2 regions of the Acinetobacter sp. ANC_7655 genome follow, and region 2 is predicted to be linked to the other one. Evidence: predicted binding sites of a transcription regulator. Region 2 holds the regulator's gene; the other holds the start of a gene.

Region 1 (16,108 bases), on a different contig from region 2:
TCTTAAAATCAGGTTCTTTCAATGATCCAATTTTTTTAGAAAAAAAACTCAACAAACAAGCTCCCGTTTATTTTGTTTTAAGTAAACACAAAACAGATTGGATTACTCGTATAGAGTCAAGAATTAAAAAATCTAGATATATTTTTAGAACTTTTGATCCTTCAGAACAGCCACGTTTATCTGCCCACGAAGCTATACATCAAGTATCAGAATCAATGGGAATTGTAATTCCTATTTTATCCAGCCATATCGAAGATTCAAAAATTCATAATATTAGATCTTCTTTTATTGCAGGTTTAGCAAAAGGGCTTGAAAAACCTCATATCTTAATTCAGATGGGGCAAGATGCCGCCCCCCTTGATTATCGTGATTTCATTAAATACTGTTATAAATTAGATGATATTAACGATGTAATGGCAGATTTTGCTGCTTCTGTTGCGGCTTATTTTCAAGAAGAAAATGAATACCTAAACAATGAATATACTACGGAATTACAAAAAATAGATTTAGGATCAACTTCCGCAGAAAATGAAATGCGAAGTCTTCAAAAATATTATTTAAAAACTGAGCAATATCTCAAAGCAGTTCGTGGTGAAGCCAATTTGGTTGTAGGTAGAAAAGGCTCAGGTAAATCAGCAATTTTTTTGCAAATTAGGGATAGGGAAAGATCATCAAATCAAAATTTAGTTCTAGATTTAAAACCTGAAGGCTATAAATTTGTAAAATTCAAAGAACAAATATTAGGCTTTCTTCAGGAAGGGACTTTCCAACACACAATTATGGCATTTTGGGAATATGTGTTGCTTCTAGAATTATGTAATAAAATACTTAGTAATGATAAAGAGTTGCATATACATAACGAAAATTTATATCAACCGTATCGTCAAATATCTGAGTTATATAGAGCTGAAGGCTATGATACAGAAGGTGACTTTTCTGAACGAATGTCAACTTTAATGACAAGAATTTCTTCAGATTATTTTGAGAAGTATGGGGAAAATTCAGGAGTTAGACTTTCATCCCCAGAATTAACAGAATTGTTATACAAGCATGATATTAAAGCCATTACGGACCAGTTAAAGAACTATCTTAAATATAAAAGGCATGTATGGTTATTAATTGATAATATTGATAAAGGATGGCCAACTTCTGGCTTGCAAAAAGAAGATTTACTGATTGTAAGGGCATTAATAGATTGCACAAAAAAAATACAAAGACAGTTCTCTCATGTTAATACTGAAATTAACATTATTATCTTCTTAAGAAATGATGTTTATGAACTTTTAGTTCAGCATACTGCTGATAGAGGAAAAGAGGGGAATGTGCTTCTAGATTGGACTGATACTGATTTGCTTCGTGAGATGGTTCGATTAAGGATAGTCGCAAATGAAGGCTTCAGCCCTGATTTTTCATTTGAACAAGCATGGAAACGAATTTTCATAAGCCATTATAAAGGTGAAGAAACTTCACAGTATTTAATTGAGCGATCATTAATGCGTCCTCGATTTTTACTAAATTTAATTAATCAATGTAAGAGTTTCGCAGTAAACCTTAATCATCCTCAAATTACTGAAGATGATATTTCTAAAGGAATGAAAGCATACTCTACAGATTTATTAACTGATATTAGTTACGAACTAAATGATATTAATAGCGATCTTAACAATATTCTTTATAGTTTCATTGGAGTCAAATCTTTACTATCTTCAGATGAGCTTATAAATATTATTAAAGGTGATGAGAATTTAGCTTTGATGAACCCTGATGAGATTATAAAAATTTTATTATGGTATGGGTTTATTGGAATATATTTAGATAATCGTGAAATTAAATTTATTTATCACTTTAATTACAATATGAAATTAATGGAAGGATTTATCAAAACTAAAATTCATAATATGAATTATATTGTTAATCCAGCATTCTGGGATTCATTAATGATAGAAATAGATAAAGATTTAGCTGCATAAAAAACCCCCTCACTCGAGGGGATTTTTAATTCGATAATTAGATTCTTCCCCCTTTGAAAAAGGGGGATCGAGGGGGATTACACTACTGAATCATCCAAATTCGGTGCTAACCAACGTTTCGCCTCTTCCAGTGTCCAACCTTTACGTTTCGCATAATCTTCCAACTGATCGCCAGAGATTTTACCCACGTTAAAGTATTCAGTTTCAGGGTTTGCATAGTAGAAACCGCTGACTGATGAAGGCGGCCACATTGCAAAGCTACTGGTTAAGTAAGTTCCGATCTTATCAGTCGTACCTAACCAGTCAAACAATGGCGCTTTTTCAGAATGTTCAGGACAAGCAGGGTAGCCCGGTGCAGGACGAATACCCACATACTTCTCTTTGATCAACTCTTCATTCGAAAGCTGTTCATCGGCTTGGTAGCCCCAGAACTCTTTACGAATACGTTGGTGCAAGTGTTCAGCAAATGCTTCTGCAAAACGGTCACCCAAGGCTTGAACCATAATCGCGTTATAGTCATCACCTTTGGCTTTGTATTCTTGCGAAAGTTCTTCCGCACCAAAGATCGATACAGTGAAACCACCCAAATAATCTTGCGCCACGTCTTTCGGCGCTACAAAGTCAGCCAGTGAGAAATTCGCTTTGCCTGTCACTTTGTCAGACTGCTGACGAATATGCTCAAAGGTATGCGTCACATTGCCATTTTCATCAGTTACCGCAACAGTGTCTGCTGCAACACGGTTGGCAGGGTAAAGACTAAAAGTAGCGCGTGCATCGAAACGTTTATTTTCGATGATGTCTTTGAGCATCGCTTGTGCTTGTTCAAACAAATCACGTGCTGCTTCACCGACGACTTCATCTTCAAGGATTTTCGGGTATTTACCCGCCAAACTCCAAGAAATAAAGAATGGTGTCCAGTCGAAGTATTCAACTAAAGCTTCGAGTGGATAGTTGGTGAATGTTTGCGAACCAATGAAGTTTGGTTTTACAGGTGCATGCTTTTCAAAGTCAATCTTGAAACCATTTTCAACCGATTCAGCATAAGAAAGTTTTGCTGCTTTCGGTTGTTTGTTGGCAAGACGCGTACGGATTTTTTCATAATCCGCAGCATAGTCAGCTGCCAATTGAGGCTTCATATCAGTAGATAAAAGCTGTGTTGCAACACCCACCGCACGTGAAGCATCAGCCGTGTAGTACACACCATCATTGTGATATTGCGGCGCAATTTTCACGGCAGTATGCGCTTTCGATGTTGTTGCACCACCAATCATCAATGGAATGTTAAAACCTTTACGTTGCATTTCTTTGGCAACAAAGACCATTTCATCCAATGACGGTGTGATCAAACCTGACAAACCGATGATATCAACTTTCTCATCAATCGCAGTTTGTAGAATTTTCTCACACGGTACCATCACGCCAAGGTCAACGATGTCATAACCGTTACAGCCCAGTACCACACCCACGATGTTTTTACCGATGTCGTGTACGTCGCCTTTTACTGTTGCAAGCAAGATTTTACCTTTGGCTTCGCCTTGGGTTTTTTCTGCTTCAATAAATGGGTTCAACCAAGCCACGGCTTGTTTCATCACACGTGCAGATTTCACCACTTGTGGTAAGAACATTTTGCCGGCACCGAACAGGTCACCCACCACGTTCATACCTGCCATAAGTGGCCCTTCAATGACATCTAAAGGACGTGCAGATTTTAAACGCGCTTCTTCGGTATCTTCATCAATATAAGTCGTAATACCTTTAACCAACGCGTATTCAAGACGTTTTTCTACAGGTTCATTACGCCATTCAAGGTTTTCTTCAGCCTTTTGCGCACCCGCTTGACCACGGTATTTTTCCGCAACAGCGAGTAATTTTTCAGTCGCTTCTTGACCGCTCGCACCTTGGTTACGGTTTAAGACCACATCTTCAACAGCTTCTTTTAGCTCAGCATCGATATCATCATAAATTGCAAGCTGACCTGCGTTGACGATCCCCATGGTTAAGCCTTGTTGAATGCCGTGATACAAGAACACCGCATGGATCGCTTCACGAACAGGTTCATTACCACGGAATGAGAACGATACGTTTGAGATCCCGCCTGACACCATCGCATTTGGCAGGTTTTGTTTAATCCAACCGGTTGCTTCAATGAAGTCCACACCGTAGTTGTTGTGTTCTTCAATACCTGTTGCGACCGCAAACACGTTCGGGTCAAAAATAATATCTTCAGATGGGAAACCCACTTCGTTGACTAAGACATCGTAAGAGCGCTTACAGATTTCCTTTTTACGTTCAGCTGTATCCGCTTGACCATTTTCATCAAACGCCATGACAATGACTGCCGCACCGTACTGACGGCAGAGGCGAGCACGTTCGACAAACTCGTCATAACCTTCTTTTAAGGAAATTGAGTTTACAACCGCTTTACCTTGGACGCATTTCAAACCTGCTTCAATGATCTCCCATTTAGAAGAGTCAAGCATGATTGGCACACGTGAAATATCAGGCTCAGACGCGATCAGATTCAGGAAATGCACCATCGCTTCTTGCGAATCCAGCATCCCTTCATCCATGTTGATGTCGATGATTTGCGCACCGGCTTCAACTTGTTGGCGAGCAACATCTAAAGCTTCAGTGAAGTTACCTTCTTTAATCAGGCGTAAGAATTTTTTAGAACCTGTCACGTTGGTACGTTCACCGACGTTCACAAACAATGAATCTTTAGTAATGTTAAATGGCTCTAAACCACTTAAACGACATGCAGGTTCAATTTCAGGGATTTGACGCGGTGCAATACCTTCAACCGCTTGCGCAATCGCACGAATATGATCCGGCGTCGTACCACAACAACCACCCGTAATGTTAATTAAGCCACTTTCAGCAAATTCTTTAATAAATGCTGCAGTTTCTTCAGGAGTTTCATCATAACCACCGAAGGCATTTGGTAAGCCTGCGTTTGGATGCGCTGAAACAAAAGTATCCGCAACGTCAGACACGGTTTTGACGTGTGGACGCATCGCATCTGCACCCAGTGCACAGTTAAAGCCAATCGATAAAGGCTCTGCATGGCGCATTGAGTTCCAGAATGCTTCTGCGGTTTGACCTGTGAGTGTACGCCCAGATGCATCGGTAATGGTGCCCGAAATCATAATTGGCAGTTCGTAACCAATTTCTTTAAAAACTTCTTTCACTGCAAAGATCGCAGCTTTGGCATTTAGGGTATCGAAGACCGTTTCAATCAAGATGATATCTGCACCACCTTCAATCAATGCCTTAGTCGCTTCAATGTAGTTAACTTTTAACTCATCAAAGGTGATGTTACGGAATGCCGGATCATTTACATTTGGTGAAATTGAAGTGGTACGTGACGTTGGTCCTAATACGCCCGCGACAAAACGTGGTTTTTCAGGTGTTGAGTATTTTTTACATGCTTCTTTGGCAATTCGAGCTGCTTCACGGTTAATCTCAGGAACCAAATCTTCCATATGGTAGTCAGACATTGAAACACGTGTTCCATTGAACGAGTTAGTTTCAATAATATCTGCACCAGCTTCAAGATAAGCTTCATGAATGCCTTGAATAATCTGTGGCTGAGTTAGAACCAATAAGTCGTTATTACCCTTAAGGTCGTAGGCCCAATCCTCAAAACGTTCACCACGGTAATCAGCTTCTTCCAATTTGTGGCGTTGGATCATGGTACCCATTGCACCATCAATAATCAGGATACGTTTGGCAAGAAGCGCTTTTAAGGTGGCGAGGGTAGACATCAAATGACTCTCACAAAAATCTGCACAAATAATGGTGCAATATTTTAGCAGAGTTACGTCCACTTTTCTGATAAATAAAAATTTATGAACCTATTCCCAAAAAATTAAGGATGAATTTCATCCATCGACTACGATGACCAACCTATCAAAACTGAAACTGTCTATATTTCATCATGTTGTCATAATCTAATGTAATAATAATTGCCGTTGTAACAAATGTGACAGTGATGTCATCTTTATTTCATCTATTTATTCACCGATTGAAATAAAGATTAAAGACGAGGTTTTTGTATTAACTATATGATTATTATTGTTAAATTTTGAATATTATTAGTTTTTAAAGTTTAATTTTCTTAAATAAGTGTCATTTGGATGACTTATATGACAGCTCTTTGTCATATAATTGTAATAATTAAATTGAACAATAGAGGGGATATTTATCCTCTTTCTCTGCTTGCATGAATTCTAATCAAACTCCAGTTTCAGATTCAGCACAATCGTCAACGCCTATGCAGTCGACGAATGTTCACGTGCCAACGCCGAAATTCTTTATGCCAGTGTTCCTTACACTGATTGTTTCAACCTTGATTTACATTGGTTTTCAGTTGGCTGCTGATTTATCTCATGTGCCTGCTTTAAATCTTTATGCTGTGATCATGTTGGCCACGGCATTGTTTATCGCATTGGGTTTCGAGTTCGTTAACGGTTTCCATGACACGGCCAATGCTGTGGCAACGGTCATTTATACCAACGCTTTATCTGCACCTGTCGCTGTAATGTGGGCAGGCTTCTGTAACTTCCTTGGCGTAATGGTCGCAAGTGGTGCAGTTGCCTACGGTATTATCGCGCTATTGCCTGTTGAATTGATTATGAACGTCGGTTCAGGTGCTGGTTTTGCCATGGTCTTTGCCATGTTGATTGCCGCAATCGTATGGAACTTAGGAACTTGGTTCCTCGGTATCCCTGCTTCTAGCTCTCATACACTGATTGGTTCGATTTTAGGTGTGGGCATCATGAACTACATCTTAAACGCAGGTAATGGTGCGTCAGGTGTAGACATGGAACAGGTGATGAAAGTGGGTAAAGCACTTTTATTCTCACCATTAATCGGTTTTGCATTTGCGGCTGTATTGTTCTTATTGGTTAAAAAAATCTTTAAGAAACAAGTGGAATTATTCCAACCACCAGAAGGGAATAAACCGCCGCCGCCACTTATTCGTGCCATTTTGATTTTCACGTGTACCGGTGTAAGTTTTGCACACGGCTCAAATGATGGTCAAAAAGGTATGGGTCTGATTATGTTGATTCTGATCGGGATCGTGCCATTGGCATACTCTTTAAACAAGAGTCTAGATCAACAACATATCCAAACGTTTGGTCAGTTATCTGCTCAAACTGCTGATTTGATTTATCCAAATCACCAAGATATTCCAGATGAAAAAGCGCGTCAAATTATCACGTCATATATCCAAACCAAAGAAATCACACCTGAAGTTGTGCCAGCTTTGGCAAGTTTAACGGATCATTTAGGTGAAAAAGTAGGAAGCTACACATCCATTAAAGATGTTCCTGAAGATCAAGTAGCTGAATTCCGTAATGATATGTACCTCAGCACGACTGCATTCAAGCGTTTAGATAAAGCAGAAGCTTTACCTGCCATGACTGAAGCGCAAGAAAAAACAGTGGACAACTACCGTGATAACTTAGATTCATTCCTTCAATACATCCCAACATGGGTGAAAGTTGCGACTGCATTGGCATTAGGTCTAGGGACGATGGTAGGCTGGAAACGTATTGTTGTTACTGTTGGTGAGCGTATTGGTAAACAACACATGACTTATGGTCAGGGGATGTCTGCAGAGTTAGTTGCAATGTCAACGATTGCTGCTGCTGATGGCTTTGGTATGCCAGTGTCAACAACACACGTTTTAAACTCTGCTGTAGCAGGTACGATGGTTGCGAATAAGTCGGGCTTAAACTTCCAAATGGTTCGCACAATCTTATCAGCGTGGATTTTCACACTGCCAGCAACAATTTGTTTGTCAGGTGGTTTATTCTGGTTGTTCCTTCAGTTCACCTGATTGAAATCAATACTTAAAGACTAAAAAAGCGCTGAACAATCAGCGCTTTTTTATGATCAATTGTTTATGTCGCTTATTTTTGGAATTTAGACAAAAGTTTTTTCAAGGGGAGTTTTTCTTCAGCAAAACCATATAATGCGGCAAATGGTAGGGCGGTGCGTGCGAGATATGCTACACGCCATAATCCACCATGATTAGCACCATGCATGATTAAGTCTAATGGATGATTGAGGGCGATGTCAGGATTGGCAACCGACTGTGGGTTTCTCAAATCATGAATCCACAACGCAGCCATAATCGCATTGGTCGTCGCGGGTTCAAATGCTTCAACATCAAACAAATTGGCACCATTGAAAGCAGCTTTTAATAATGGGTTTTTGGTTACCGAATGTGTAGTGGTCGATGGAGCAATATTAATGCTGACACGTTGACCTTGTGACCGTGCTAACGTAGCGCGCCATTGTTGAATCCTTTTCGCCAACGCATAATTTGGACCTTGTTCAACCACAAGACAGTCGCAGATCCCATACTGTTTATCATGACATTGGAATAAGCGTTCTTCATTTTGTTTGAAAAAATAATCACGAGAGACAGTCGAAATACTCTTGGACAGAATATTTTCAAGTTTAGAGCGTGATTTAAACTTATCTAATCCACCTTGAATAACTTCCTGTGGTACAGCGTAGACGTCGGTGGGCGTACACATATACATTAAACTGGTATTGGATTTTTGTTGGCTGACATGTTGCATAATGTTGTCCATCGCCATAGAAACACGAACGTGCTTTTCGCCATCTAAATACGCAATCGCGGCAAGATCTAAGTCTTGATCAAACTGGGTGAGCCAATGTGCAATCTCAGGGGTATCTGTTAATAAGTTAACGCCTAAACGCTCTGCAGCTTCACGTATAGATGCAGATGAATCTATTGATTCGACACTTGGAGCGTATAAGGTCGCATTGCCTTGCAGAACAGTATTCAAAATCTTTGTCCATACTCGCTCATGATTTAAATCAAGCGCCACGATATTGGCTTTCCATTTCGCCAGCCAAGGTAAAGGTCCTGCTTCAGAAGCTGCACCAAACAGCACCATTGTTCGATCCGAAAGGTCAAACCACTCTGGATGCTGCACACACGCTTGTAGTGCCTGAGCATGTGATGCTTCTATAATACCTCGGTCTAACCAGAGTTGAATTTGGTCGAGTAGGGCTTGACCTTCTAAATTTTTACCCTGATAAGGTACAAACCATTGCGGCTCAGCAGTAGAGTTTCCTTGAAGTGTGTAGGTATTTAAATCTTTTGATTTAAGATTCATCACTTCATTCAATGCGTGTGTATGTTGATCACGTTGAAAACTAAACTCTTCATAAGCTTGTTGAAGTCCATCATGAGCGATGCGCAGCGCAGCTTCAGGTGATGAGAGCCCACATTCTACCAACCGTTTAAAATGAATCGGATAGGATTTGCGCCAATTCTTTTCATTGATAACTGCATCAGCGTATTCTGGCTGAATTTGTTGTAATGCCGCACTGACGATGCGTTGGCCTGATTTTGAACTGCTGGGTTTAGAGGACGTGTTAGAGGAAAATTGTAAACCATCAGGTTGATTAGACATGCAAAAAATCTCAAAAAAAAATGAATAAATTCGCGGATGCCTACATTATCCTGACAAAATTAATGATCTAGGTGGCATTAATTACCAGATATTGATTGAATTATTACGAGATATTTCTAAAAAAAGGAAGCCGAAGACTTCCTTTATAAATAAAATCAATTATTTAGTATTTTTTATACCATTGATCAATTCTTCTAACATAAATGCAGTGTTATCTAAGCCAGCGCCCGTTAAATACCAGGCATCGGCATCAACAAAGATGACACGATTCTCTTTGATTGCTTGACTATTCTTGAGTAATGGATGTGATTGAATATGTTGTTTCGCAGCATAGTTTTGCGTGTTTACAGCACCACGGTCTAACACAATGATGAAATCAGGATTTTGTTTTATTGCTTGCGCTAGACGCTCTAAATTGCGTTGCGCGGCAGCAAGCGCTTCTGGTGAGTTTGGAGCAGGTCGAGTACTTGAGGCTTGAGGTGCTGCAGTCGGCACCACTGACTTTAAGCCAGAAATATCATAGGCAAATCCAAATCTTTCATTCTTTGCATGCGGTATAAAATTATCACCCATGGCAAAAAGCATCAGGCCGGATTTGCCTTTAGTGAGTTGTTTAAGTTGTGCTTGAAGGGCATAGACATGATCTAATTTAGATTGTGCGAGTTGTTCCTTATTAAACATTTTTGCTAAAAAAAGTGTGCGATTTTTCAGGTCTTGATTGAAGTTTTGAGTATCAGGCCAGAGGTTGATTGCAGGTGCAATTTTTTTGACCTCATTTAATTTTGCAGCAGAACGCCCGCCGACAATGATGAGATCTGGCTTTTGTTCTTTTAATAAGGTTTGGTTGGGTTCAAATAAAGATCCAGCTTTTACATATTGTTTGTCATTAAATTTTTTCAAAGCACCAACAAAAGTAGTTTCAGGTACGATTGATGCTTGAATACCTAAAGCATTCAGTGTATCCAACGCGGATAATTCGTAAACAGCCAGCTTCTGTGGTGTATTTTGAAGTTGAATAGTTTGATCTTGATAAGTGAATTGAACAGGTTGAGCATATGAAACAAAGGCGCTGAATGAAAGAATGAGTGCCAATGGAAGTTTAATGTAAGTCATATCAATACCTCGAGGTTTGATAAAAGCTTAACATGAATATATAAATGATAATCATTATCATTGTTGAATTTGTGTTTTTGATTTATTTACCAGCATCAACTTTGAATTTAAGGGTATTTGTGCGGAGTGTTTTAACCCTCCGCAATGATCAAAGGATTAGAAAGGTAGTTGAAGCAACTTGCTGAAGAAGTGTGGAATAATTTGAGGTTCAATCAATATCGTTACCACGACACCGTAGGCTGCACCCCATAAATGTGCGCTGTGGTTGATGTTACTGTTTCCACGTTTACCTGACCAAATACTATAAGCAACATAAAGCACGGCAAAAATAATGGCTGGAACTGGAATAAAGAAGACAAATATCAGTTTCCATGGCTGAAATAAAATATAAGCAAACAAGACTGCTGATACTGCTCCAGAAGCGCCTAGACTTGCCCAGCGGTGATCATTTTTATGTTTTAAATAGCTTGGAATAATTGCCGCGATTAAACCGCCTAAATAGAACAGAACAAATCCGAGTTCATATAAGTATTGTCGATAAAAACTCTCAATTACACTTCCAAAGAAAAAGAGTGTGATCATATTGAACAGTAGATGTGTTCCATCTGCATGTATAAAACCATGCGTGATAAATCGATCGTATTGACCTTTCTGCATGGCTGGAGGCCAAAAAATCAAACGATTCATAATATTTTGATTGGAAAATGCAACCAGTGAAACGGCAACCGTAATTAAAACGATGGTGACAGTATGATTAAAAGGTAAATCAAGCATATGGATAAGATTGAATAAATTGCTTTAATTCTGTTCATCATGCCATTTTTTTAAATTTAATTGTTATTAATATAATAATTCTGACAAATTTAGTTGAATTTTAAATATTACCCCCGATCTTCAGTTAAAATAGAGTCTTCAGCTTGAGGAAAAATTGTTATGTCGACTGAGAACACCAGCACTGCAGTTGCTGAAGAAATTCCAAATTTATTAATTACACCAACTGCGCAAGAGTATTTGTTTGAACTTTTAGAGAAGCAAAATACTCCTGGTATCGCGGTACGTGTTTTCGTAGAACATCCGGGTACACCACGTGCTGAATGCTGCATGGCATATAGTGCACCAGATGAAGTCGTTCCAACCGACTATAAACAAGAATATCCAAAATTTGCTGCATATATTGATACACCATCAATCCCATACTTATTGGATGCAGTGATTGATTACAACAAAGATCGCTTTGGTGGTCAGTTGACTTTCCGTGCACCTAACTCGAAAGTGCCACGTGTAGGTCCAGATGCATCGATTGAAGAACGTATAACCTATGTATTACAGTCAGAAATTAACCCTGGTTTAGCAGGGCATGGTGGAAACTGTGCATTGGTTGAAGTGGTTGAAGATGCAGAGCATGGTTTAACAGCGGTCTTGAAATTTGGTGGTGGCTGTCAAGGGTGTTCAGCAATTGATGTGACACTTAAACAAGGTGTTGAAGTTACGCTAAAACAGCATATCCCAGAGTTACAACGTGTTGTGGACCAGACAGACCACAGCCAATCAGAAGGCGCTTATATGAAATAAGTTGCCTTTAAATTTACAAAAGTTGATTTGAAAAGCTCCCATTAAAAGGGGGCTTTTTTTTATGAAAACTGAACAAAATGAGTAATATCAATAAAATTGAAATGTAAAAACAAAACTATAAATGAGAATAGTTATCATAATCTATTGCAAAGTGATTATCATTTGTTACAATGCGACACAATTCGAACAAGATCTCTCCACACATTCTTTGGTAATTACACAATGCAAAAGACATTTTTAAAATCTAAGTTAGCGTTTGCTGTCTTAACCACCATGTCGGTTTCAAGTTTTGCACAAGAGCAAATTGGTCAAGATACTAATGCAAAACAAGATACAACTAAGTTAAAAACAATTGTCGTAACTTCAGCGAGTGGTTATGAGCAAAATATAGCGGATGCTGCTGCTACTATTTCAGTGATTACTGCCGAAGAATTAGAAAAAAAATCTTATAGTGATGTAACTGATGCATTGAAAAATGTTCCAGGTGTATTTGTACAAGGCGGTGGAACGAACCAGACGATCTCCATTCGGGGTATGGGATCAGCTTATACCCTATTTTTAGTAGATGGACGTCCAATGAATGATGGTAGTCTTTTAACAACAAATGGGGGGGTTCAAGGAGCATCAGTAAACTTCTTACCGCCAATAGAATCGATTGAACGTATTGAAGTGATTCGAGGCCCGTCATCCTCTCTATATGGTTCTGATGCAATGGGTGGTGTAATTAACATCATTACTAAAAAGCATCAAGATCGTTTGACTGCAAGTATTCGAACAGAATATATCAAAGCTGGTAAATCGAATGACGTTAACAACGACGCAACCAATACCAGCTTGTATGTAAATGCACCATTAATTGATAAGCTTCTTTCGGTTCAAGTTACAGCTGGTCTTCAAACGATTGAAGAAAGTTCATTACAAAAAAATACAGCCGAAACAGGTGAGAGTGAACCAGATTTTCAAAAAACAAATCTAGGTACAAAGTTTGTTTTTACACCTGATGAAAAAAACACACTCACTGCTGAATATGTAAGAACTCAACAAGAGCGTACACACAACCCAGGTAAAAGTTATACCCAGTATGTTTCAGTAACGGGTCCTAAAGTTGATATTGATGGTAAAGATTTCGTTCTATCTAATGGAAATTATTATCCAGCATATAATACGAATAATCGTAATGATGATGGTGAGCTAATCTATCGTTCAGATGTCGTACCGAATACAGGGACTTACTCAGAATTAGAAAAAAATAATTTTAGCCTTACTCATGATGGTGAGTACGACAATCTAAAACTCACTTCTTACTTGCAATATGATAAAGATAAAAATAATGCAATTACAGGGCGTACTGTGGGTAAAGTTCAAAATCCAGGGGGGATTTTATTTGAGACTATCACAGCCAATACACAAGGAACGTACTTTTTCGAAGATCATAGTCTGACCATTGGCGGGCGATATTTAAAAGAAAATCTTGAGGATGGTACAAGTAACCAAAATGCAGCGATGGCTGGTAAAGTCACTAAAATGGATCGATATCAATGGTCAATTTTTGCAGAAGATACTTGGAATGTCAGTGATAAGTTAGCACTAACCTTAAGTGGTCGTTTCGATGAAAATGAGTTTTTTGGTGATAATTTCAGTCCAAAGGCATATGCAGTTTATAAAGCTACAGACAACGTGACTTTAAAAGGAGGTATAATTTCAGGCTATAAAGCGCCGAGCTTACGTAATTCTTCTCCAGATTACATGCTGAATTCAATGGGCGGGGCAATTATGCCAAACCCAAATTTAAAGCCAGAAACCAGTTTAACGTATGAAACAGGTTTTGCATTCACTCATCCTAAATTGGGTTTATCTGCGAGTCTTATGGTCTATCAAACTGACTTTAACGATAAAATTACTCGATCTGGTCGTTTAGATGGTAGTCGACTTCCCCCAAAAAATGACGGTGAGCCGCCTTACACTCAATCTGAAATTAATGATTTCGTTGATAGCAGTGCTTTCTATCAGTCCAACCCTAATCTGCCATATAACGCAAATGGTTATACACTCAACTATAACATTGATAAGGCCGAAATTAGAGGGCTTGAACTGACCACAGATTACAACATCACAGATTACTTAAAATATAGACACTCTTATACATTCACAGATAGTGAGCAAAAATCTGGACAGTATGAAGGTAAACCATTGAATAATTTGCCTAAACATATGTTTAATGCAGGCTTAGATTGGGACTTTAATGATCAATTGTATTTATGGACTCAATTGAATTATCGTGGCAAAACAGTGGGTGATACCGATGGAGATAAAACACCAGCTTATACATTTGTAGATGTTGGAGCTGTGTATAAGTATAGTGACCAATTCCAGCTATCTACTGGTGTATATAATGTTGCAAACAAAAATGTACTGAAAGATGGAAATGATTGGGTGCTTGATGGTCGACGTTACAGCTTTGCCTTGAATTATAAGTTTTGATGTCTAGTGCTTGGAGTGAGAGCGAGAATCTCACTCCAAGCTTTGAATAGTCGAGTTTAGAAGGAAAATAATGAAGCGCGTCGATGGCTATGTGGTTGACACCATCTATCCTATGTTTTTTTATCCAGAGATGCAGCCAATTTGGCTGAGTACAATCAGCCAATTTCAAGGTTATATAGCGCCAGATATATCTCAAAATTTTCGATATTTAGAGTTAGGTTGTGGTTGTGGTCTTAACTTGATTGTGGCAGCAATTGCAAATCCGCACGCTGAGTTTGTCGGAGTGGATTTTAATGACAAACACATACAACGAGCTACAGAGCTTGCTCAATCCTTACAGTTAAGCAATATAAGATTCTTAAATATAGACTTTGAAAAATTTAACAAAAATAATAATGAAGTGTTTGATTTCATTGTCTGTCATGGAGTGTATTCTTGGGTTTCTGAACACAATCAATATTTTATTAGGCAGATTCTAGATAAATCTTTAAAGGACCAAGGGCTATTCTATTTACACTATATGTGCTTTCCTGGATCCGCTACTTTACAGCCTATTCAAAAAATCTTTAACTTGGTTGATAAAAATACGTCTCAGCAATCTGCTCAAAGTATTGAATTGTCTACAGCACTAGTGAGTGAATTAAATCGGAGAGGCGCTTTTATTGGATATGACAAAATACAAGGAATTGTGAATACATTAAAAAATGATACCAATTATCTCGCTCACGAACTTTTAACTGATTATTGGCAACCCCTTTATAGTGTAGATGTACATGAGATTTTAAAGATCGAAGCTGATCTATCATATATTGGGAGTGCAGTTCCAACTGAAAACTTAGATTCTCTTAGCATTCCAGTCGACTTGCAACAGTTTATATCAGATGTGAATATTTCGAATACAAAAGAGTATCTAAAAGATATTGCTCGGGATTCAAAGCAGCGTATGGATTTGTTTCAAAAAAAATCAGTGAATTACCGTTTTGAAGACCATTTAGGAATTTTACATAAGATTAGATTAGATCTTATTCTTAACAATGAGCGATTGGATAATATTAATTTAGAAACATCAATTGGCCCAATTCAAGCTCCGAAGGAGGTGATCAGTGCCATTATTGAAAGTTTAAGAACAGGTTCTAAAACTTTTCAACAGTTACATCACCTTCCTTGTTTTCAGCAAAATTTAAAACTACTTGTTGAGAGTATATTTTTATTGATGAATTGCCATTATATCTACCCTATAAGCGAGCATAGAGAATCAAAGGACGTACGTAAAATAGAACGTCTCAATTCATGGCTGAGTGAGCATCAAATTCAGATTCAAATACCGACGACATATTTCTAATAAACCGCTCTAAGGAGCGGTTTTATAATTAAGATGTGAGAATACTTAGTGCTGGTTCAGAATAGTAGAATTTTTCAAGATATACACGTGCACGTTGTTTAAGGTGTTCACTAGAAATCATATGCTTAATTACGGGGCAGAGTAGAGCACTTAATTCATTTTGAACAAGG
Region 2 (16,108 bases):
GTACAAAAGTTTTATAACCGATATAGATGAGATAGATGGCTCCAATATACTTCACAATATTTAGAATTTGAGGTGTATACGCCATGACAAATGCGACAGCAATAAGCGTATAAGTCACATGAATCAAAACACCTAAAGAAATTCCCAGTGAAGTGAGAACACCTATCCTTCTACCATATAAGTAACTGTTTTTTGTCACGATAGCAAAATCAGCACCAGGACTCACAACAGCGAGTATGGTGATGAGAATAACTGCTATAAACTCACCCATTCATTATGCCTTTTTAAACGTGATCACTAATACATCTCTTAATCCAGTATCACCCAACGTAAAATCATTGACTTTGATTTCCGTTACGCTGTGATAGACCTGATGATCATCCACAAGTGCGATATCTAAAAAATTTTCAAGCATAAATTCTGCTTTCAAATTCTTATTTAAGTCATAAATTCGGGTCATTCCACCCTGAACATTTTGACGGTTGATCATGGCCATTAAAACGAAATCCACCCCATCTCGATGTATCCCCTCAGGGGTTGGCTTACCACTATCGTTAAATTTTGCTTCAATGCGAAATTGATGCGCTTCGATAAACCAATTTTCAGTTTCAATTTCTGAAAAGGTGAGATATGCGAATTGTAGTAAATTTCTAAAAATTGGATTTTCAATTGTATTTTTATCAATCTCTGAAAAATATCTCGCAATTCCACCATTCAAAGTGTTGTATTCAATCGTCTGAAAATGAGGAATATAAGAATTTTTCAGTAAAATTTTATGCTTATCATTAATAGTAAAAGTTGCATGTTTTCTTGTTCGATATTTACCTTTATCCGACATAAATTGATCTAAATCTAGAGCGTTCCAACTGTCTATAAAATCACTGACATCTTGCTCATTAACATCGTGAAAATTATTATTTTTCTGTATTTCTTGGAATGTATTTAAATCAATAAACGCATAACCCTTTTTGATTATCTCTTTTGAATATGTGTATTCATGGAGATGCTGCTTGTTAAATGGACTGAATTTTAATATATTTTCCATTGTATTAGCTTTATTTTGCTTTTGGTAATCTTCATTTTGAACAAAAGTTAAAAAAATAAAATCAATAAAATCGACTAAAAATATATGAGTTTTTGGAATGATAGAAAAAATATCTTTGAATTCACTGAAGTTTTTTTATTTTGTCGCTAAATACAGCAGTGTCACGATTGCAGCAAAGAAATTATTTGTTACGCAAAGTGCCGTCAGTAAGCAAATTTACAATCTCGAAGAAATATTAAATATCACATTATTTGAACGACGAAATAAAACCTTGATACTCACCAAAGAAGGAGAAACTCTTTTTCATTGCGCTCAGAATATTTTCAATCAATTGGATGATTGTTTAATTGGACTAACTCAAAATAAAACTGAAAACAAACAATTGGTACTGTCCTGTGAACCAACCATTTCGATGAAGTGGTTAATTCCACGACTTGTTGAATTTAAAAAACTTGGACATGATTTTGAAGTGGTTTTGCTCACAGGTGGTGGTGTAGTCGACTTTGAAAAAGATAATATCGATATCGCAATACGAAGAAATGATTTTGAATGGGGATCGCATCTGTTTAGTGAGAAAATTGGCGATGAATATATTGTGGCAGTCCAAGCATCTCACCACCCTAAAACCAAAGAATTGTTAATTTCTAAATCACGCCCTTATTTTTCAAAAAAATTACACCAATTGGATGAACTCAAAGATATTCTGAAGAAACATTCCAAAATAGAATTAGAGCATTTTTACTTATGTTTAGAAGGCTGCTTGGCTGGCCTAGGAAAGACGATCATTTCTATCTACATGATTGAAAAAGAATTAGAGCTCAAGTCTGTAAAAAAAATAACACCAATTCTTCAGGATGGTTCTGCCTATTATCTACTGTCCCATACTAGATTTATTGAAGATCCTCGGAAGATTATTTTTTTAAATTGGTTAAAAAATGAAATGAAGCAAAGTCAGATCAATCATTTTTAACATGAGATCACATAGATCATCTAAGGTTTTAAACTTAATTGAAGATCATTAGAATCTTATGAAAATTAAAACGAATATGTCGCAGATATTTGTATTTAGTGCAGGCATTTCAACTGCTAAACTACGAAGAAACGGGCTAAATATTACTATCCAGCATGATTAAAATTGAATCTAAATTACCAGACTTAGGTGTCACTATTTTTAGCGTGATGTCAGCACTCGCCCAAAAGTTGAACGCGTTAAATCTTTCTCAAGGTTTTCCTGATTTTCCACCTCCTCCTGAATTAATTGCAGCTTTAGCTCAAGCCACACAACAAGGCTATAACCAATATCCACCTGGTGACGGTCTGCTGAGTTTAAGACAAAAAATTGCAGCCCAATTCTGCCAACGAGACCAAGTCGATTTAGACCCGATCAGCGAAATCACCATTACACCTGGTGCAACGACTGCAATTTTGTGTGCGATTCAAGCTGTTGTAAATGCTGGAGATGAAGTAATTATTTTCGATCCTGCTTATGATAGTTATGCACCTGCAGTGAAACTCGCTGGGGCGCAAGCGATCCATATCAACTTGGTACATCCAGACTTCCATGTTGACTGGAATGTGGTGAAAGATCGAATAAATGAACGAACGCGATTAATCATTGTAAATACACCACATAATCCCTCAGGTGCAATTTGGTCCAAGCAAGATTGGCAACAACTGATCGAGTTGATTCAGGATAAAAACATTTGTGTACTATCTGACGAGGTCTATGAACATTTAGTGTTTGATGGTCAACAACATTATTCTGCGCTTAGTTTTCCTGAACTTCGAGATCGTAGTTTTGTGATTGGTTCATTCGGAAAAACGTTTCATGTTACTGGTTGGAAAACTGGATATTGCGTTGCACCTCAGGCACTGATGAAAGTATTTCGTCAAATTTATCAATTTGCCAATTTCTGTGGTGTCCATCCGATTCAAATCGCGCTTAATCAATTCATCGAACAACATCCTGAACATATTTTAGATCTCCCCAATTTTTATCAAGCTAAACGTGACTTATTCATCCATGGAATTCAACATTCAAAATTTCAATATGTGCCGTCACCAGGAACTTATTTTCAAAACTTAGATTTCAGTACACTAAGACCTGAGCTCACAGATATAGAAATGTGCCAATATCTTGCAGAACAACACAAACTGGTAGCGATTCCTATATCAGTGTTTTATCAACAGCCACCTCAAGATCTGAAGCTCATTCGGGTCTGTTTTGCAAAACGAGAGGAAACCTTGCATCTTGCAGGAGAAATTTTAACGAAGGTTCAATCACAATAACGAAAAGAGACGAGACGGATTACTTTATTACTAAAGCAATTTGAATGATAAGGTGCTAAGGTCAATCCGTTGATATAGAAAACAATAATGGATAAGACTTATATATGGCGAGAACCTTACGGCCGATTGATGAACCTGGTTTCTGGAAAGTTTTTTTAGTTTTTTTAGTTCCGCTGATTGCAACCAATATCCTGCAAAATTTATCCGGCACAATTAATACGATCTTCGTCGGGCAAATGATGGGCGTTCAAGCAATTGCTGCTGTTTCCGTCTTCTTCCCTATTTTGTTCTGTCTCTTGGCTTTTGTAATTGGGCTTTCGGCTGGCTCGACGGTATTGGTTGGTCAAGCGTGGGGAGCACAAAATTTAGAAAAAGTAAGAGCGGTTGTCGGCTCTACTATTTTTATGACATTGATCGGCGGGACGATTATTGCCATTTTAGGTGTTCTATCTGCACGCCACATTCTTGAGGCCTTGGGCACAGACCCAAGTGTCATGCATTTATCTTTGCCTTATGTTCAATGGATGTTAGCAGGTAGCCCACTCCTTTTTATTTATATTATTTATACCTCTATCTTACGTGGTGTCGGTGATAGCATTACACCTCTCATCGCTTTGGGAATGACCAGTTTAATTGGGCTCTTTATTACCCCTGTTCTCATCGCTGGATATTTTGGATTTCCTCAATTGGGTATCATTGCACCTGCCATCGCCACGATTGTGGGTTATCTGGCCGTGCTTATTTTTCTGTACGTTTATTTAAATAAAAAAAATCATCCATTACGTCCAGATTTAGCAATGTGTAAACATGTACGCCACAATCCTGAACTGAGCAAAATTATTCTCAGACTTGGCGTTCCTACAGGCATTCAAATGGTCACGACCTCTGTGGCAGGATTAGTCATTGTCGGCTTGGTCAATCGCTATGGTTCAGAAGCAACAGCTGCTTATGGCGCAGTTAATCAGGTTTTGAACTACATCCAATTCCCTGCTCTGTCTATCGCAATTGCTGCCTCTATTTTTGGGGCTCAAGCGATCGGTGCAGGTAAAGCGGATTCTTTATCACGTGTAACTAAAACAGCACTGGGGATGAATTTTGTCTTTACAGGCGGGCTCGTAATCTTGGCTTATTTGTTCTCAAAATATGTCATGGCATTATTTATTACAGATGAAAAAGTCGTGATACTCGGGCAACAATTATTGTTTATTGTGCTGTGGTCAATTTTATTTTTTGGCGCGAGTGCTATTTTCGCCTCAATTATGCGTGCAAGTGGCACTGTGACTATGCCAATGATCATCAATATTGTAGCCATACTCTGTATAGAACTCCCAGCAGCTTATCTATTTAGCGCATGGTGGGGGCTGGCGGGAATCTGGTACGCTTATGCTTTGGCTTTCGTTTGCTTATGTGTGATGCAAGGTTTGTATTATCAATTTGTTTGGAAAAAGAAAACTGTTCAAGTACTGATTTAAATTAGAAATCAAGAAAATAAAAAAACCCGCATGACGCGGGTTTTTTTAACGATTATTTAGAATCGAAACGTTTACTCATTTTAGTCGCAAATGCAGTCACTTTTTGATAGCCCGTTGGCATCACACGTTGCATTAAATCAATCACTTTCGCATCGTTACCAATCAGTAAACGACGGCGATCTTTTTGCACTGCTTCTAGAATTTGACGCGCTGCTTCTTCAGGTGGACAACGTAATAATTTATCAAATGTCTGTGCAGATTTCTGTGGATTCATGCCCAAAGATTTTAAACTGTCATTCATTTTTGCAGCTTTCGCAATATTGGTACGAATGCCACCTGGATGTACGCAAAGCGCGCTCACACCCACATTTTCAATATCTAGCTCTTGACGAAGAGATTCAGTGAAACCACGTACAGCAAATTTAGTTGCATTATACGCAGACTGAGTTGGTTGCGCAGTTAAACCGAATAAACTTGAAATGTTGATAATGTGTCCATCACCTGTTTTCTTAATATATGGTAAGAATTCTTTGGTGCCGTACACGACACCCCAGAAGTTAATGTTAACAATCCATTCCAACTCTTCGTATGTTGCGCCTTCAACGGTCGAACCCAATGCCACCCCAGCATTGTTGAAAATCATGTTCACTGAACCATGATTCTGTACAGTTTCAGCCGCCCATGCTTTAACTTCGTCACGATTCGCAACATCTACTTTCTTGGTTGTGACTCGTACATTTGCATTCTTCGTCAGTTCAACTGTTTCTGCTAAGCCCTTTTCATTTACGTCACTTAAAGACAAATGACAACCTTGCTTGGCCAGTAACACCGCAAGTTGTTGACCAATACCAGAACCTGCACCTGTGATTGCAGCCACTTTGTTTTTAAAATTTTTCATTGTGAATCCTTTTTTTGATTTTTATGCACCACAGCGTTGATCTGGGTCATTCATGTTCACTATAATTTTGACAATTATTATTGTCAATGTAACTATCGACCATTTTTATTGTTACTATAGGCCAATTTAGTATCTTTAGCTGATCAGTACTCTATACTGACCGCAGCATAACACTTTTATAAAAAGACTCGAATTGCTATGAACCCAGAGAACCTCACTCCATCAGAACACGAGCAAGCGATTGAAAAGCCTCCCGCAAAAGAGCGTCAATTTAAAGGGATGTCCTTAACTGAACGCAAACAAGCACGCCGTGAGAAACTTATTGAAGCGGGTATTGAAGCATATGGAACTCATGGTTTTTTCTCAGTAACCGTTAAAGATATTTGCACACAAGCGAAATTAACTGAACGTTACTTTTATGAATCTTTTAAGAAAAGTGAAAACTTATTCCAAACGATCTTTTTAGAACTGATTGAGAAGCTTCAACAAACATTAATGCAAGCTATTATGAAAGCCTCTCCTGAGCCTCTCAACATGATTGATGCAGGTCTAAATGCGTTCTTTAGTTTTTTAGAAGATGATCCGCGTACCGCTCGGATTATTTATATTGATGCAATGCTCGTCCAAGAACTTCATAATCATGCAACCATTCAAGAAACAATGGGCCGTTTCGACCGAATGATTCATGCCTTTGTCACATTAATGATGCCACATACCCATCTCACTGAAAAAGAGATCTCCTTGATTGCAACTGGTCTAAATGGCTATGTCACTCAAGTTGCTGTTCGCTGGGTAGTAGGTGGTTTTAAACTTCCACGTGCTGAGGTCGTTCAGGCATGTAAAACCGTTTTTCTCGCCCTATTGAATGATCTAATGAAAAAGTAGCATCAAATTAAGATGAAGAAATTGTGACAAATCGTAAGTAAATTTAAGATATTGATTTAATTTCAGATTAATAAATATCAATGAGACAAAATTCAGCCTAATTGTCACAAAACATTGCTATATTTAACTTCGATTTCCATCTTGCAATGATACTGTCATAATTAATCTTTGTAATAAGCCTGTCATAAATATAAAACGGTTCACCGTTCATCATAGGATATTGCGTTGTGAAAGATGACTACATTTTAATTGTCGACGACGAGCTCCCAATTCGGGAAATGATCCATACTTCTTTAGATATGGCAGGCTTTCAATGCTTGGAAGCAGAAGATGCGAAACAAGCACATCAAATGATTGTTGATCAACGTCCAGCGCTTATCCTACTCGACTGGATGTTACCGGGTGGCGTGAGTGGCGTAGATTTGTGTCGTCGCCTTAAGCGTGATGAAACACTTTCAGAAATTCCAGTCATTATGTTGACTGCGCGTGGCGAAGAAGACCATAAAGTTCAAGGTCTTGATGCTGGTGCAGATGACTATATGACGAAACCATTTTCAACACGTGAGTTGGTATCCCGTATTAAAGCAGTGTTAAGACGTGCAAATGCGTTAAATGGCGAAAAAACCATTGATGCAAATGGCTTAATTCTTGACCCAGTAAGCCAACGTGTCAGCTATAATCAAAATATTCTTGATATGGGGCCAACAGAATATCGTCTATTGGCATTCTTTATGACTCATCCAGAACGTGCCTATACCCGTGCTCAATTACTTGATCAGGTATGGGGTGGAAATGTGTATATTGAAGACAGAACCATCGACGTCCATATCCGTCGCTTACGTAAGGTGCTCGAACCTTATGGTGCAGACCGTTATGTTCAAACTGTGCGTGGTACTGGCTATCGTTTTTCAACACGAGCTGATGTTGCTTTAGGTTAATTTAGATTTTATGTACGAACCCTACCCCGTCCCAGAATTGGCACGTGAACATCAAAAGTTTCTATATAGCAGTTTATGGACTTTTGCCAAGCAAGACTTACGTTTACTGGTATTTCTACTGATTATTGCGGGCTGTATCGGGTTAGGGATTGGCTATCTTTGGATATGCTTAGGCATTGCCTGTCTCATATTTTTTGGTATCCAATTACGCTCATTATATTTAGTCAATGATTGGATTTCGAATCGTCCTTACGATGTACCACCAAATTTAAATGGAATCTGGGGGGCATTACTGTTCAATGTATATCGGGCTCAACGCCAAGAACGTATTGTTCAGTCTGAAATGGTTGGACTGATCGATCGAACTCAATCTTCTCTCGTGGCTTTATCAGAAGCGATTATTCTTACGGATGATTCCCATCAAATCGAATGGTGGAATCCTGCTGCGGAAAAGTTATTTGGCATTCAAGCTGTTGATCGTGGCCGCAACCTGCTCACGATTATTCGCCAGCCAGATTTTATTGAATATTTTCATAATACCAATCAAGCACCAGATGGTGTAAAAATTAAATTGGTGAACCATGATAATAAGTACGCGCAAATCAAACTGACTCGCTTTGGCAATGAAAGTCGCCTCTTAGTTGCGCACGACATTACGCGTATGAAAAATCTCGAGCAAATGCGTTCAGATTTTGTTGACAATATTTCACATGAATTAAGAACACCACTCACAGTGTTAAGTGGGTATATCGAAACATTCACAGATCAAGAAGATATCAATCCGCGTTGGAAACGTGCCTTTGAACAAATGCAATCGCAAACTAAACGCATGAATGCATTGGTCAATGATCTTTTGCTTTTGTCTCGTTTAGAAAATGAAAAACAAATTGCGAAAAATCAAATTATCGAAATGCCAAGTTTAATGAACCATCTGTTTGATGATGCGCAAGCTTACAATATTGATTATGGTCATACACTTAACCTTGATATAGACAGCCACTGTGACTTAATTGGTTCAGATATGGAATTGGCGAGTGCATTTAGCAACTTAATTACCAATGCCATAAAGTACACCCCGAAAGGTGGCACCATCACCATCGGCTGGCATGATGATGGAGAACGTGGCTATTTTTCTGTTCAGGATACTGGTATTGGAATTGATCCAAAACACTTACCGCGTTTAACTGAGCGTTTTTATCGTGTGGATAGTGCACGCAGTCGTCAAACAGGTGGTACTGGTTTAGGCCTTGCCATCGTTAAGCACGTACTTATGCAACATGGCGCACATATTGAAATCGAGTCGAAAGAAAACGAAGGCTCTACATTTATTGCCGTGTTTCCCAAAGAACGCTTGTATAAAATGCACGAATAAAAAAAAGCGCCTTAGGCGCTTTTCTTATTCAAAAGATATACTCAAATAAGATGACCCAACGCTTCACCCATTACTACAGTTGAGTTCGCCTTAAATGCTTGGTCCCATTGCATTTTATCTTTCTCAAACAAAACTACAGCCGTTGAACCCAAATAAAAACGTCCGAGCTCATCACCTTTTTCAAGTTTCATCGCATGATGGTTCAGCTCTAAGCGACCTGTTGGTTTTACTTTACCTGTCGCAACAGTTTCAATTCCAGCAACAATCATTGCGCCAACTAAAACAACAGCCATACGACCAATATCAGTATCGAATAAACATACCATTCGTTCATTACGTGCAAACAAACCCGGAATATTTTCAGCTGTAGTTTGGTTGACTGAAAATAATTCACCTGGAATATATAAAGTTTCAGTCAATGTACCAGAATAAGGCATATGCACACGATGATAATCACGCGGTGATAAGTACACTGTTGCAAATTCACCATTTTTGAATGGTGCTGCCAATTGAGGATCACCAATTAACTTTTCAACTGAAAAGCTTTGACCTTTTGCCTGAAAAATATCGCCCTCATTGATTTTACCTAATTGTGAAATTGCACCGTCTGCAGGTGACACGACACTTTTAGGATTAGGATCAATTGAACGAACGCCTGTTTTCAAAGAGCGAGTGAAAAACTCATTAAAGGATTTAAATTTCAAGGCATTTTGTTGCTCAGCAATTGACATATCAATGCCATATTTTGCTTTAAATGCTTGAATGACAACATTCTTTAATACTGGGTTTTCACTGGCTGCGACTTTACCCACCAAACGGCTGAGTTTTTGTTGCGGGACGATTTGCTGCGCTTGAATAAATAGTTTCTTTTTTAAATTTGTCAGACTCACTCAGGTGACTCTCCAGTAATGATTGGACTGTCGAGGCGGTTGCCCCACTCGCTCCACGCACCATCATAAGCTTGGATATCCCAACCCAGTAATCGACCAATAATGTAAGCTAAACCTGAACGGTGATGAGACTGACAATATACGACGACTGGCTGATCAAATTGAAAGCCCAATTGTTCTAAACGTTGTTGCGTGCGTTCTAAGGGGTGCAATTTTAAATGATTTTGACGATTAAGTGCAGTACTCCACTCAAAATGTCTAGCCGTTGGAATATGTCCCCCACGACGTGCCGCGAGACGTTGCCCGGTATACTCCTCAGCCGTTCGGCAATCCCATACTTGGCAAGTTTTATTTTCAATTTTTTTTATCAAAGTTGAATAATCAATACGGTGTTGATCAACATTGGATATCTTAACTTGAAAAAGACATGTGACTGGCTGAACCTCTTCAACTTCTGAAGAAGTAGGATAGTTGGCGCCTAACCATGCATGAATACCACCATTTAATAAACTGGTGTTATAAAAACCCATACAGTGTAGATTCCATATCAGTCGACCAGCCCATGCCCCACCTTCATCATCATAGACCACGACATGATGCTCAGGTGATATGTTTAATATCTGGACTAGCTGCTGAAGCCCTTCATCATCAGGCAATAAACCCGTAGCTTGTTCCTCTTGGCGCACTAAAAATTTTGGCTTCAGATGTATAGCATGCGGAATATGTAATTGCTCATAGACCGAACTTCGGGTCAAATCAACAATACGTAACTTTTCACTTCCTAAATGAGGAACAAGTTGTTCTGCTTCAATGAGCAGACCGAAATCAAAAGCGTTAGTGGTCATATTTATTGAATAGTTCTATTGGCCTTGTTCAAATCTTAGCACAAGACTTTTTCAAAATTATTCTGATTTTTTGCATGGTATTAGCAAAAAATCAGAAAAGGGAAATTATGATTAAGGAGACTCAACATCAAATACCTGACGCAAATATGCGAGGAAGGTATCATTATCAGTCATCGTTTTTCCTGGACTATCAGAGAGTTTAGCTACCGATTGACCATTGCATTCGACTAACTTTAGAACAATATTCAAAGCAGTTTGTCCCATATCATTGGTGAGGTTAGTACCAATCCCGAAACTGACTTGGAAACGATCTTTAAAATATTGATGCAAATCCCATGCCTTCTCTAAGTTTAGACCATCACTGAAAGTGAGCATTTTAGTTTTGCTGTCAATTTTTAACTTTTTATAATGTGCGTAGGCTTTATCGCCCCACGCATATGGGTCACCACTGTCATGTCGTAGACCATCAAATAGTTTGGCAAAATACAAATCAAAGTCTCTTAGGAATGCATCCATACCAACAACATCTGTCAGTGCAATGCCTAAATCTCCGCGATATTCCTGCACCCAAGTTTCAAGTGCAGCTTTTTGGAAATCACGTAAGCGAACATCAAGTGCTTGGAAAGCTTGTAAAAATTCATGTGCCATCGTACCAATGGGTGTAATACCCAACTGCTTTGCCAATAAAACATTACTGGTGCCACGAAAAATATGTGGTGCAGCCTTATTAAACTCTTCCACCACGTGTTTCTGCCAGTCAAAACTATAGCGACGGCGTGTTCCAAAATCGGAAACAAGAAATGGTGGATCATTCGGTTGTTGACTACTTTCATAGTGTTTCAACAATTCAATTTTAGCTTTAAGACGGCGCTCTCCTTCTGCCAATACCTGCTCATCGCGAATACGACGAAAATAGAGTTCATTGACGATTGCAAGCACGAAAATTTCAAACATCATTGCTTGAACCATAGGTCCTTCGATACGAATATCTAAACGACCTTGATCATCGATACTGGCTTTAATAAAGCGGCGCTTAAGTTGGAATAATTCTAAATAGTCTACAAAATCACTTTTAATAAAGCGTAAACTTCTTAAATATTGTAATTCATCTTCTTTAAATTTGAGCTGACACAGTAAATCTAACTGTTCGTTCAGTTCCTCTAATATATCCACGAGTGGATAGGCTGTATCTTCAAGGTTACGACAACGAAATTGATAGACACTATCCGTTTGAGGAAATTGATGTAATACCACTTGTAACATCGTGAATTTATACAAGTCAGTATCAAGTAAGGATTGAATAATGGCAGACATATTATTTTTCAGTTTTTAGCAACTTATTGCATTAAAGCACATTTTGTTGCAATTCATAGCTCGTTTTAGTAATTGTCGAAGATTATTCGACTAATTACTAAAACTTAAACTGATTATTTTTTTGCATTGTCTTGACTATATGACTCAGTCAAAGCTTTCAATGCTTTATCTTGCCCAATAACTTTTGCGAATTCTTCTGTGGTCTTGTGTCCTGTCTGTTTTGCTTGAGCATCACAATCGACCTGGCGTAATTGTTTGGCAATCGACCATTCAAGCTTAAAGATAGCACCCATCAAAGCTGTATTACCCTTATTATCACGAGCACAGCGGTCTGCGCCGTTTTCCAATAGAGTCGTTACAATATCTTGATGACCATAGTAGGTCGCCATCATTAATGGTGTAAAACCAGCATGGTTTTTAATATTGACTGGAAACCCATGTTTCAAAAATTCATGAATAACTTCTTTGTTTCCTGTTTTCGCTGCTGCAAAAAATAAGTCAATCACTTCTTTCTGATCTGATTGTTGTGAGCTACTGACAGACGTCGTTTGAGCGTGAAGCATTACTGAACTTAAACTCAGTAAAGCGATTAATAAACTATATACAATATTTTTCATTCTTCCCTCACCTGAGTTTAAATTCGATAACGAGTGCCTGTAAAACTCCCCTAGGGTTGCAGGAAAGGAATTGAGTTTTACAGGACTTTTTTGAGGTGACACCTTAGACCCTAATCACCAATTCAAGGACTAATCTTGATTAGTCTTTTAAAGCTGCCGCTTTCGCTTTAACAGTCGCTAAGTTACCGTTTACAGCTTTAGTCATACGTGTGCCGTAATCCGCATCTGCTTTATAGAAATAAGACAACATGATGTGTTTAGTTTCTGAATCTTTTACGTTACCAAGATCAGCTGCTAAGTTCATAATGAGGTCAGATTTCTCTTTAGCAGAGTATGAACGGTATAAATCACCCGCTTGCTTAAAGTTTTGCTCTTTCACACCACGTTGCTGAACTGTGCCAGAAAGTGGAGTTTCAACAGCACGAGCTTTCGCTGTAGATGGTTTTGGTTCAATACGACTTGGTTCATAGTTCACGTTAGATGAAGTTGCACCAACATTCATATAACCATCTTGGTTATTGTTGTTCACATTTACCAATGGACGGTTTACTGGAATTTGCTGGTGATTTGCACCCAAACGGTACATTTGTGTATCAGAGTAAGAGAAGATACGACCTTGAAGTAAGCGGTCTTCTGATGGCTCGATACCTGGTACTAAGTTACCCGGAGCCATTGCCACTTGTTCCGTTTCTTGGAAGAAGTTTTTAGGCATACGGTTAAGCGTTAACGTACCTACTTTTGTTTCTGGTACTAAATCAGTAGGCCAGATTTTAGTTGGATCAAGTGGATCGAAATCGAAGCTATTCAAATCTTTAGGATCCAATACTTGGATATAAAGATCCCATTTCGGGAAATTGCCCGCATTGATGTTCTTATAAAGATCATTCGTTAAGTGGTTGAAGTCTTTACCTTGTAATTCAGCAGCTTCTTTAACGTTTAGACCTTTAACACCTTGCTTAGAACGGAAGTTAAATTTAACGTATTTATATTCGCCTTTGTCGTTGTACAATTTAAATGCATGTACACCGAAACCGTCTTGTTCACGGTAGCTCGTAGGAACACCTTGGTTACCATATACATAAGTCAACATATTTGTTGCCCATGGCTGGCTAGACAAGAAGTCAAATACGCGATTAGCGTCTTGAACGTTGTCAATTGGGCTTGGTTTCATTGCGTGGATGAAGTCTGGGAACTTGATCGCATCACGAATGAAGAATACAGGCGTTTGGTTACCAACTAAATCCCAGTTACCTTCTTGAGTATAAAACTTAATTGCGAAGCCATGTGGGTCACGTAAAGTTTCTGGAGAATGCTTACCATGAATTACTGTAGAGAAGCGTAAGAATACTGGAGTTTTCGTACCTGCTTTGAAAAGTGAAGCAATAGTAAGATCTGATAAATCTTTAGTTGCAACGAATTCACCATAAGCTCCCGTACCACGTGCGTGTACAACACGCTCAGGGATACGCTCACGACCGAAACGTTGAAGTTTTTGAATCAACTGTACATCTTGTAATAATACAGAACCATTTGGACCTGCAGTGATTGAATTTTGGTTATCACCCACTGGTGCGCCGTTATCTTTTGTCAATGGTGCAGCTGATGCTGCTGTCGCAGTTGCAAGCATTGCAACCAACATTGAACGCTTAAACATCGTTTTCTCTCTCAAATTTACCTTTCCTGCACGCGTAAATTACCTTCTTTAACAAAATTGGTAAAAAGGTTAATTTTTATTATTTCAATCGCTTTATTAGATCAAAAGTATATACTCCAATTAATTATTTTTTTATCAATGAGTTATTAGGATAGATGACGACTTTATCCCTTTTCTTTTTTCCAATTTGATACAATTCATTTGAATTAAAAAACATCAAACTTGGTTGAATTATGCGTGCTTTACTCCAACGCGTCCTTGAAGCGAAAGTCGTTGTGGATGGTGAGATTACTGGTCAAATCGAAAAAGGGATTTTAGTTTTTATTGGTATTGGCAAAGAAGATAACTTTGAAAAAGGTAAGAAGCTCATCGATAAGATTTTAAAATACCGTTTTTTTGATGATGACCAAGGAAAAATGGGTTGGAATCTTAGCCAAGCCGGAGGCGGATTATTATTAGTCTCGCAATTTACCCTGATGGCACAAACCCAAAAAGGTTTGCGTCCTGACTTCGGCCCTGCAATGCCGCCTCTCGAAGCAAAAGAACTGTATGAACAGTTAGTTGAATACGCAAAATCTCAGTTTGAACATGTACAAACAGGAATCTTTGCAGCGGATATGAAAGTACATCTCATCAATGATGGTCCGGTAACCTTTAATCTTGAAGCTGAATGACTAGAAAAGCCCTCTGATGAGGGCTTTTTTTCTTGCATTTCAATACTCATCTCTAGAATCAAAACGAGAAAAGTCCGTATTTAGGTGCTGTATTACTTACCTGTCTTTTCTTTAATAAATTGACGAGCAAATTGTATTTTTTCTTTTACAGGTTTAGGAATTTTTGGTGGAATTAATTTAGCGACTTGGTTAAACCATACCAATAAGCTGAAATCACCTTCCATTTTAATACTGCCATTTTGCATACCCGTCATGAATGCAGTTGGATCACCTTTCATCAGGGTTTTAACACCTTGCTCGCTATCAGCAAACTGAAGTACGAAATCTGCTTTCTCTGCATCACCTGAAACAGAATCAATCTGACCATTGTTGACTAAAATCTGACGTGCAACACCGAGATCTGTACCAATTTGAATACGGAACTGACGATCATGAATTAACTCAATAAATTTTGGACTCGTACGTGACAATTGTTTCATACGCAACGCCAAACCTAACACCAAAAGGTCTAGTGGATCTGTGCTTGCATCAACGATAGGTAATTTCACAACAGGTATTGAAGATAGTTTCATGACAATTTAAGTCCGTTTTTTTAATATCAAAAATAATTGATTCATCCTAGCATATCTTATAAGTAAGGAAATGCAGCTTTGTTAAACAAAACGTATAGGCAAAAAAAAGGTATATCATTTTGATACACCTTTAAATATAAAATTGTTACCACGCAGTTTTGGTCTACATATCATTTGTCATGAGTAGGATTTAATCGTCCTCATATACAGGAGTATGTTCAATATAACGACGATTTTCTAAAGCCTTTTGCGCACGACTATCTTCGCGAAGTAGGAAAGCCGTTAAAGCCACCATGGCTAAGCTAATCGCTGTTAAATAACTATATGCCAAAGACATGTCAAATACGTGTTGGACACTATAACGAATACCTTCAAGTAAACCCCAGAAGACCATACCCGCCAACATAAACCCTAGCCAATGACGATAAGGTGAAAAGAATACGGCCGCCAATGCTACAGCGATCAGAGCAAATCCGAGTATCGTTGCAAAAGTTAAAGTGACCATAAAAATCTCCGTCAAAATTTAGATGTTTCAAATACTGCCTAATGGTGTTTCACAACAAATTAAATAACGCTTCACTTTCTTCAATGGTCTTGTTGGCGTCTATGAAAGCATTATGGTGAGTTTTTTTCAGAAAAAAAG

What was found. Region 2 encodes PhoB, which activates phosphate uptake and scavenging genes when phosphate is short. Its sites were predicted from a motif close to TGTCATNAANCTGTCATAA; they were not measured.
Region 1: the regulator PhoB is predicted to act here: its motif matches at 5,901-5,919, upstream of AC1M9N_RS05425 (inorganic phosphate transporter).

What each region holds. Positions count from the first base shown of each region.
Region 1 covers NZ_JBWYJB010000003.1:31,306-47,413, forward strand. The annotation lists gene AC1M9N_RS05415 (P-loop ATPase, Sll1717 family) at 1-1,970, shown strand, start outside; gene metH (methionine synthase) at 2,048-5,734, opposite strand; gene AC1M9N_RS05425 (inorganic phosphate transporter) at 6,193-7,815, shown strand; gene AC1M9N_RS05430 (hypothetical protein) at 7,889-9,430, opposite strand; gene AC1M9N_RS05435 (ABC transporter substrate-binding protein) at 9,590-10,543, opposite strand; gene AC1M9N_RS05440 (rhomboid family intramembrane serine protease) at 10,700-11,317, opposite strand; gene nfuA (Fe-S biogenesis protein NfuA) at 11,477-12,115, shown strand; gene AC1M9N_RS05450 (TonB-dependent receptor domain-containing protein) at 12,338-14,596, shown strand; gene AC1M9N_RS05455 (class I SAM-dependent methyltransferase) at 14,688-15,938, shown strand; gene AC1M9N_RS05460 (hypothetical protein) at 15,967-16,108, opposite strand, start outside.
Region 2 covers NZ_JBWYJB010000002.1:167,415-183,522, forward strand. The annotation lists gene AC1M9N_RS04785 (LysE family translocator) at 1-271, opposite strand, end outside; gene AC1M9N_RS04790 (2OG-Fe dioxygenase family protein) at 275-1,045, opposite strand; gene AC1M9N_RS04795 (LysR family transcriptional regulator) at 1,143-2,015, shown strand; gene AC1M9N_RS04800 (methionine aminotransferase) at 2,171-3,334, shown strand; gene AC1M9N_RS04805 (MATE family efflux transporter) at 3,439-4,806, shown strand; gene AC1M9N_RS04810 (SDR family NAD(P)-dependent oxidoreductase) at 4,859-5,704, opposite strand; gene AC1M9N_RS04815 (TetR/AcrR family transcriptional regulator) at 5,903-6,589, shown strand; gene phoB (phosphate regulon transcriptional regulator PhoB) at 6,817-7,527, shown strand; gene phoR (phosphate regulon sensor histidine kinase PhoR) at 7,538-8,899, shown strand; gene asd (archaetidylserine decarboxylase) at 8,941-9,789, opposite strand; gene AC1M9N_RS04835 (sulfurtransferase) at 9,786-10,634, opposite strand; gene pncB (nicotinate phosphoribosyltransferase) at 10,746-11,948, opposite strand; gene AC1M9N_RS04845 (ankyrin repeat domain-containing protein) at 12,062-12,565, opposite strand; gene AC1M9N_RS04850 (catalase) at 12,705-14,219, opposite strand; gene dtd (D-aminoacyl-tRNA deacylase) at 14,453-14,893, shown strand; gene AC1M9N_RS04860 (SCP-2 sterol transfer family protein) at 14,986-15,465, opposite strand; gene aciT (ciprofloxacin tolerance protein AciT) at 15,656-15,970, opposite strand.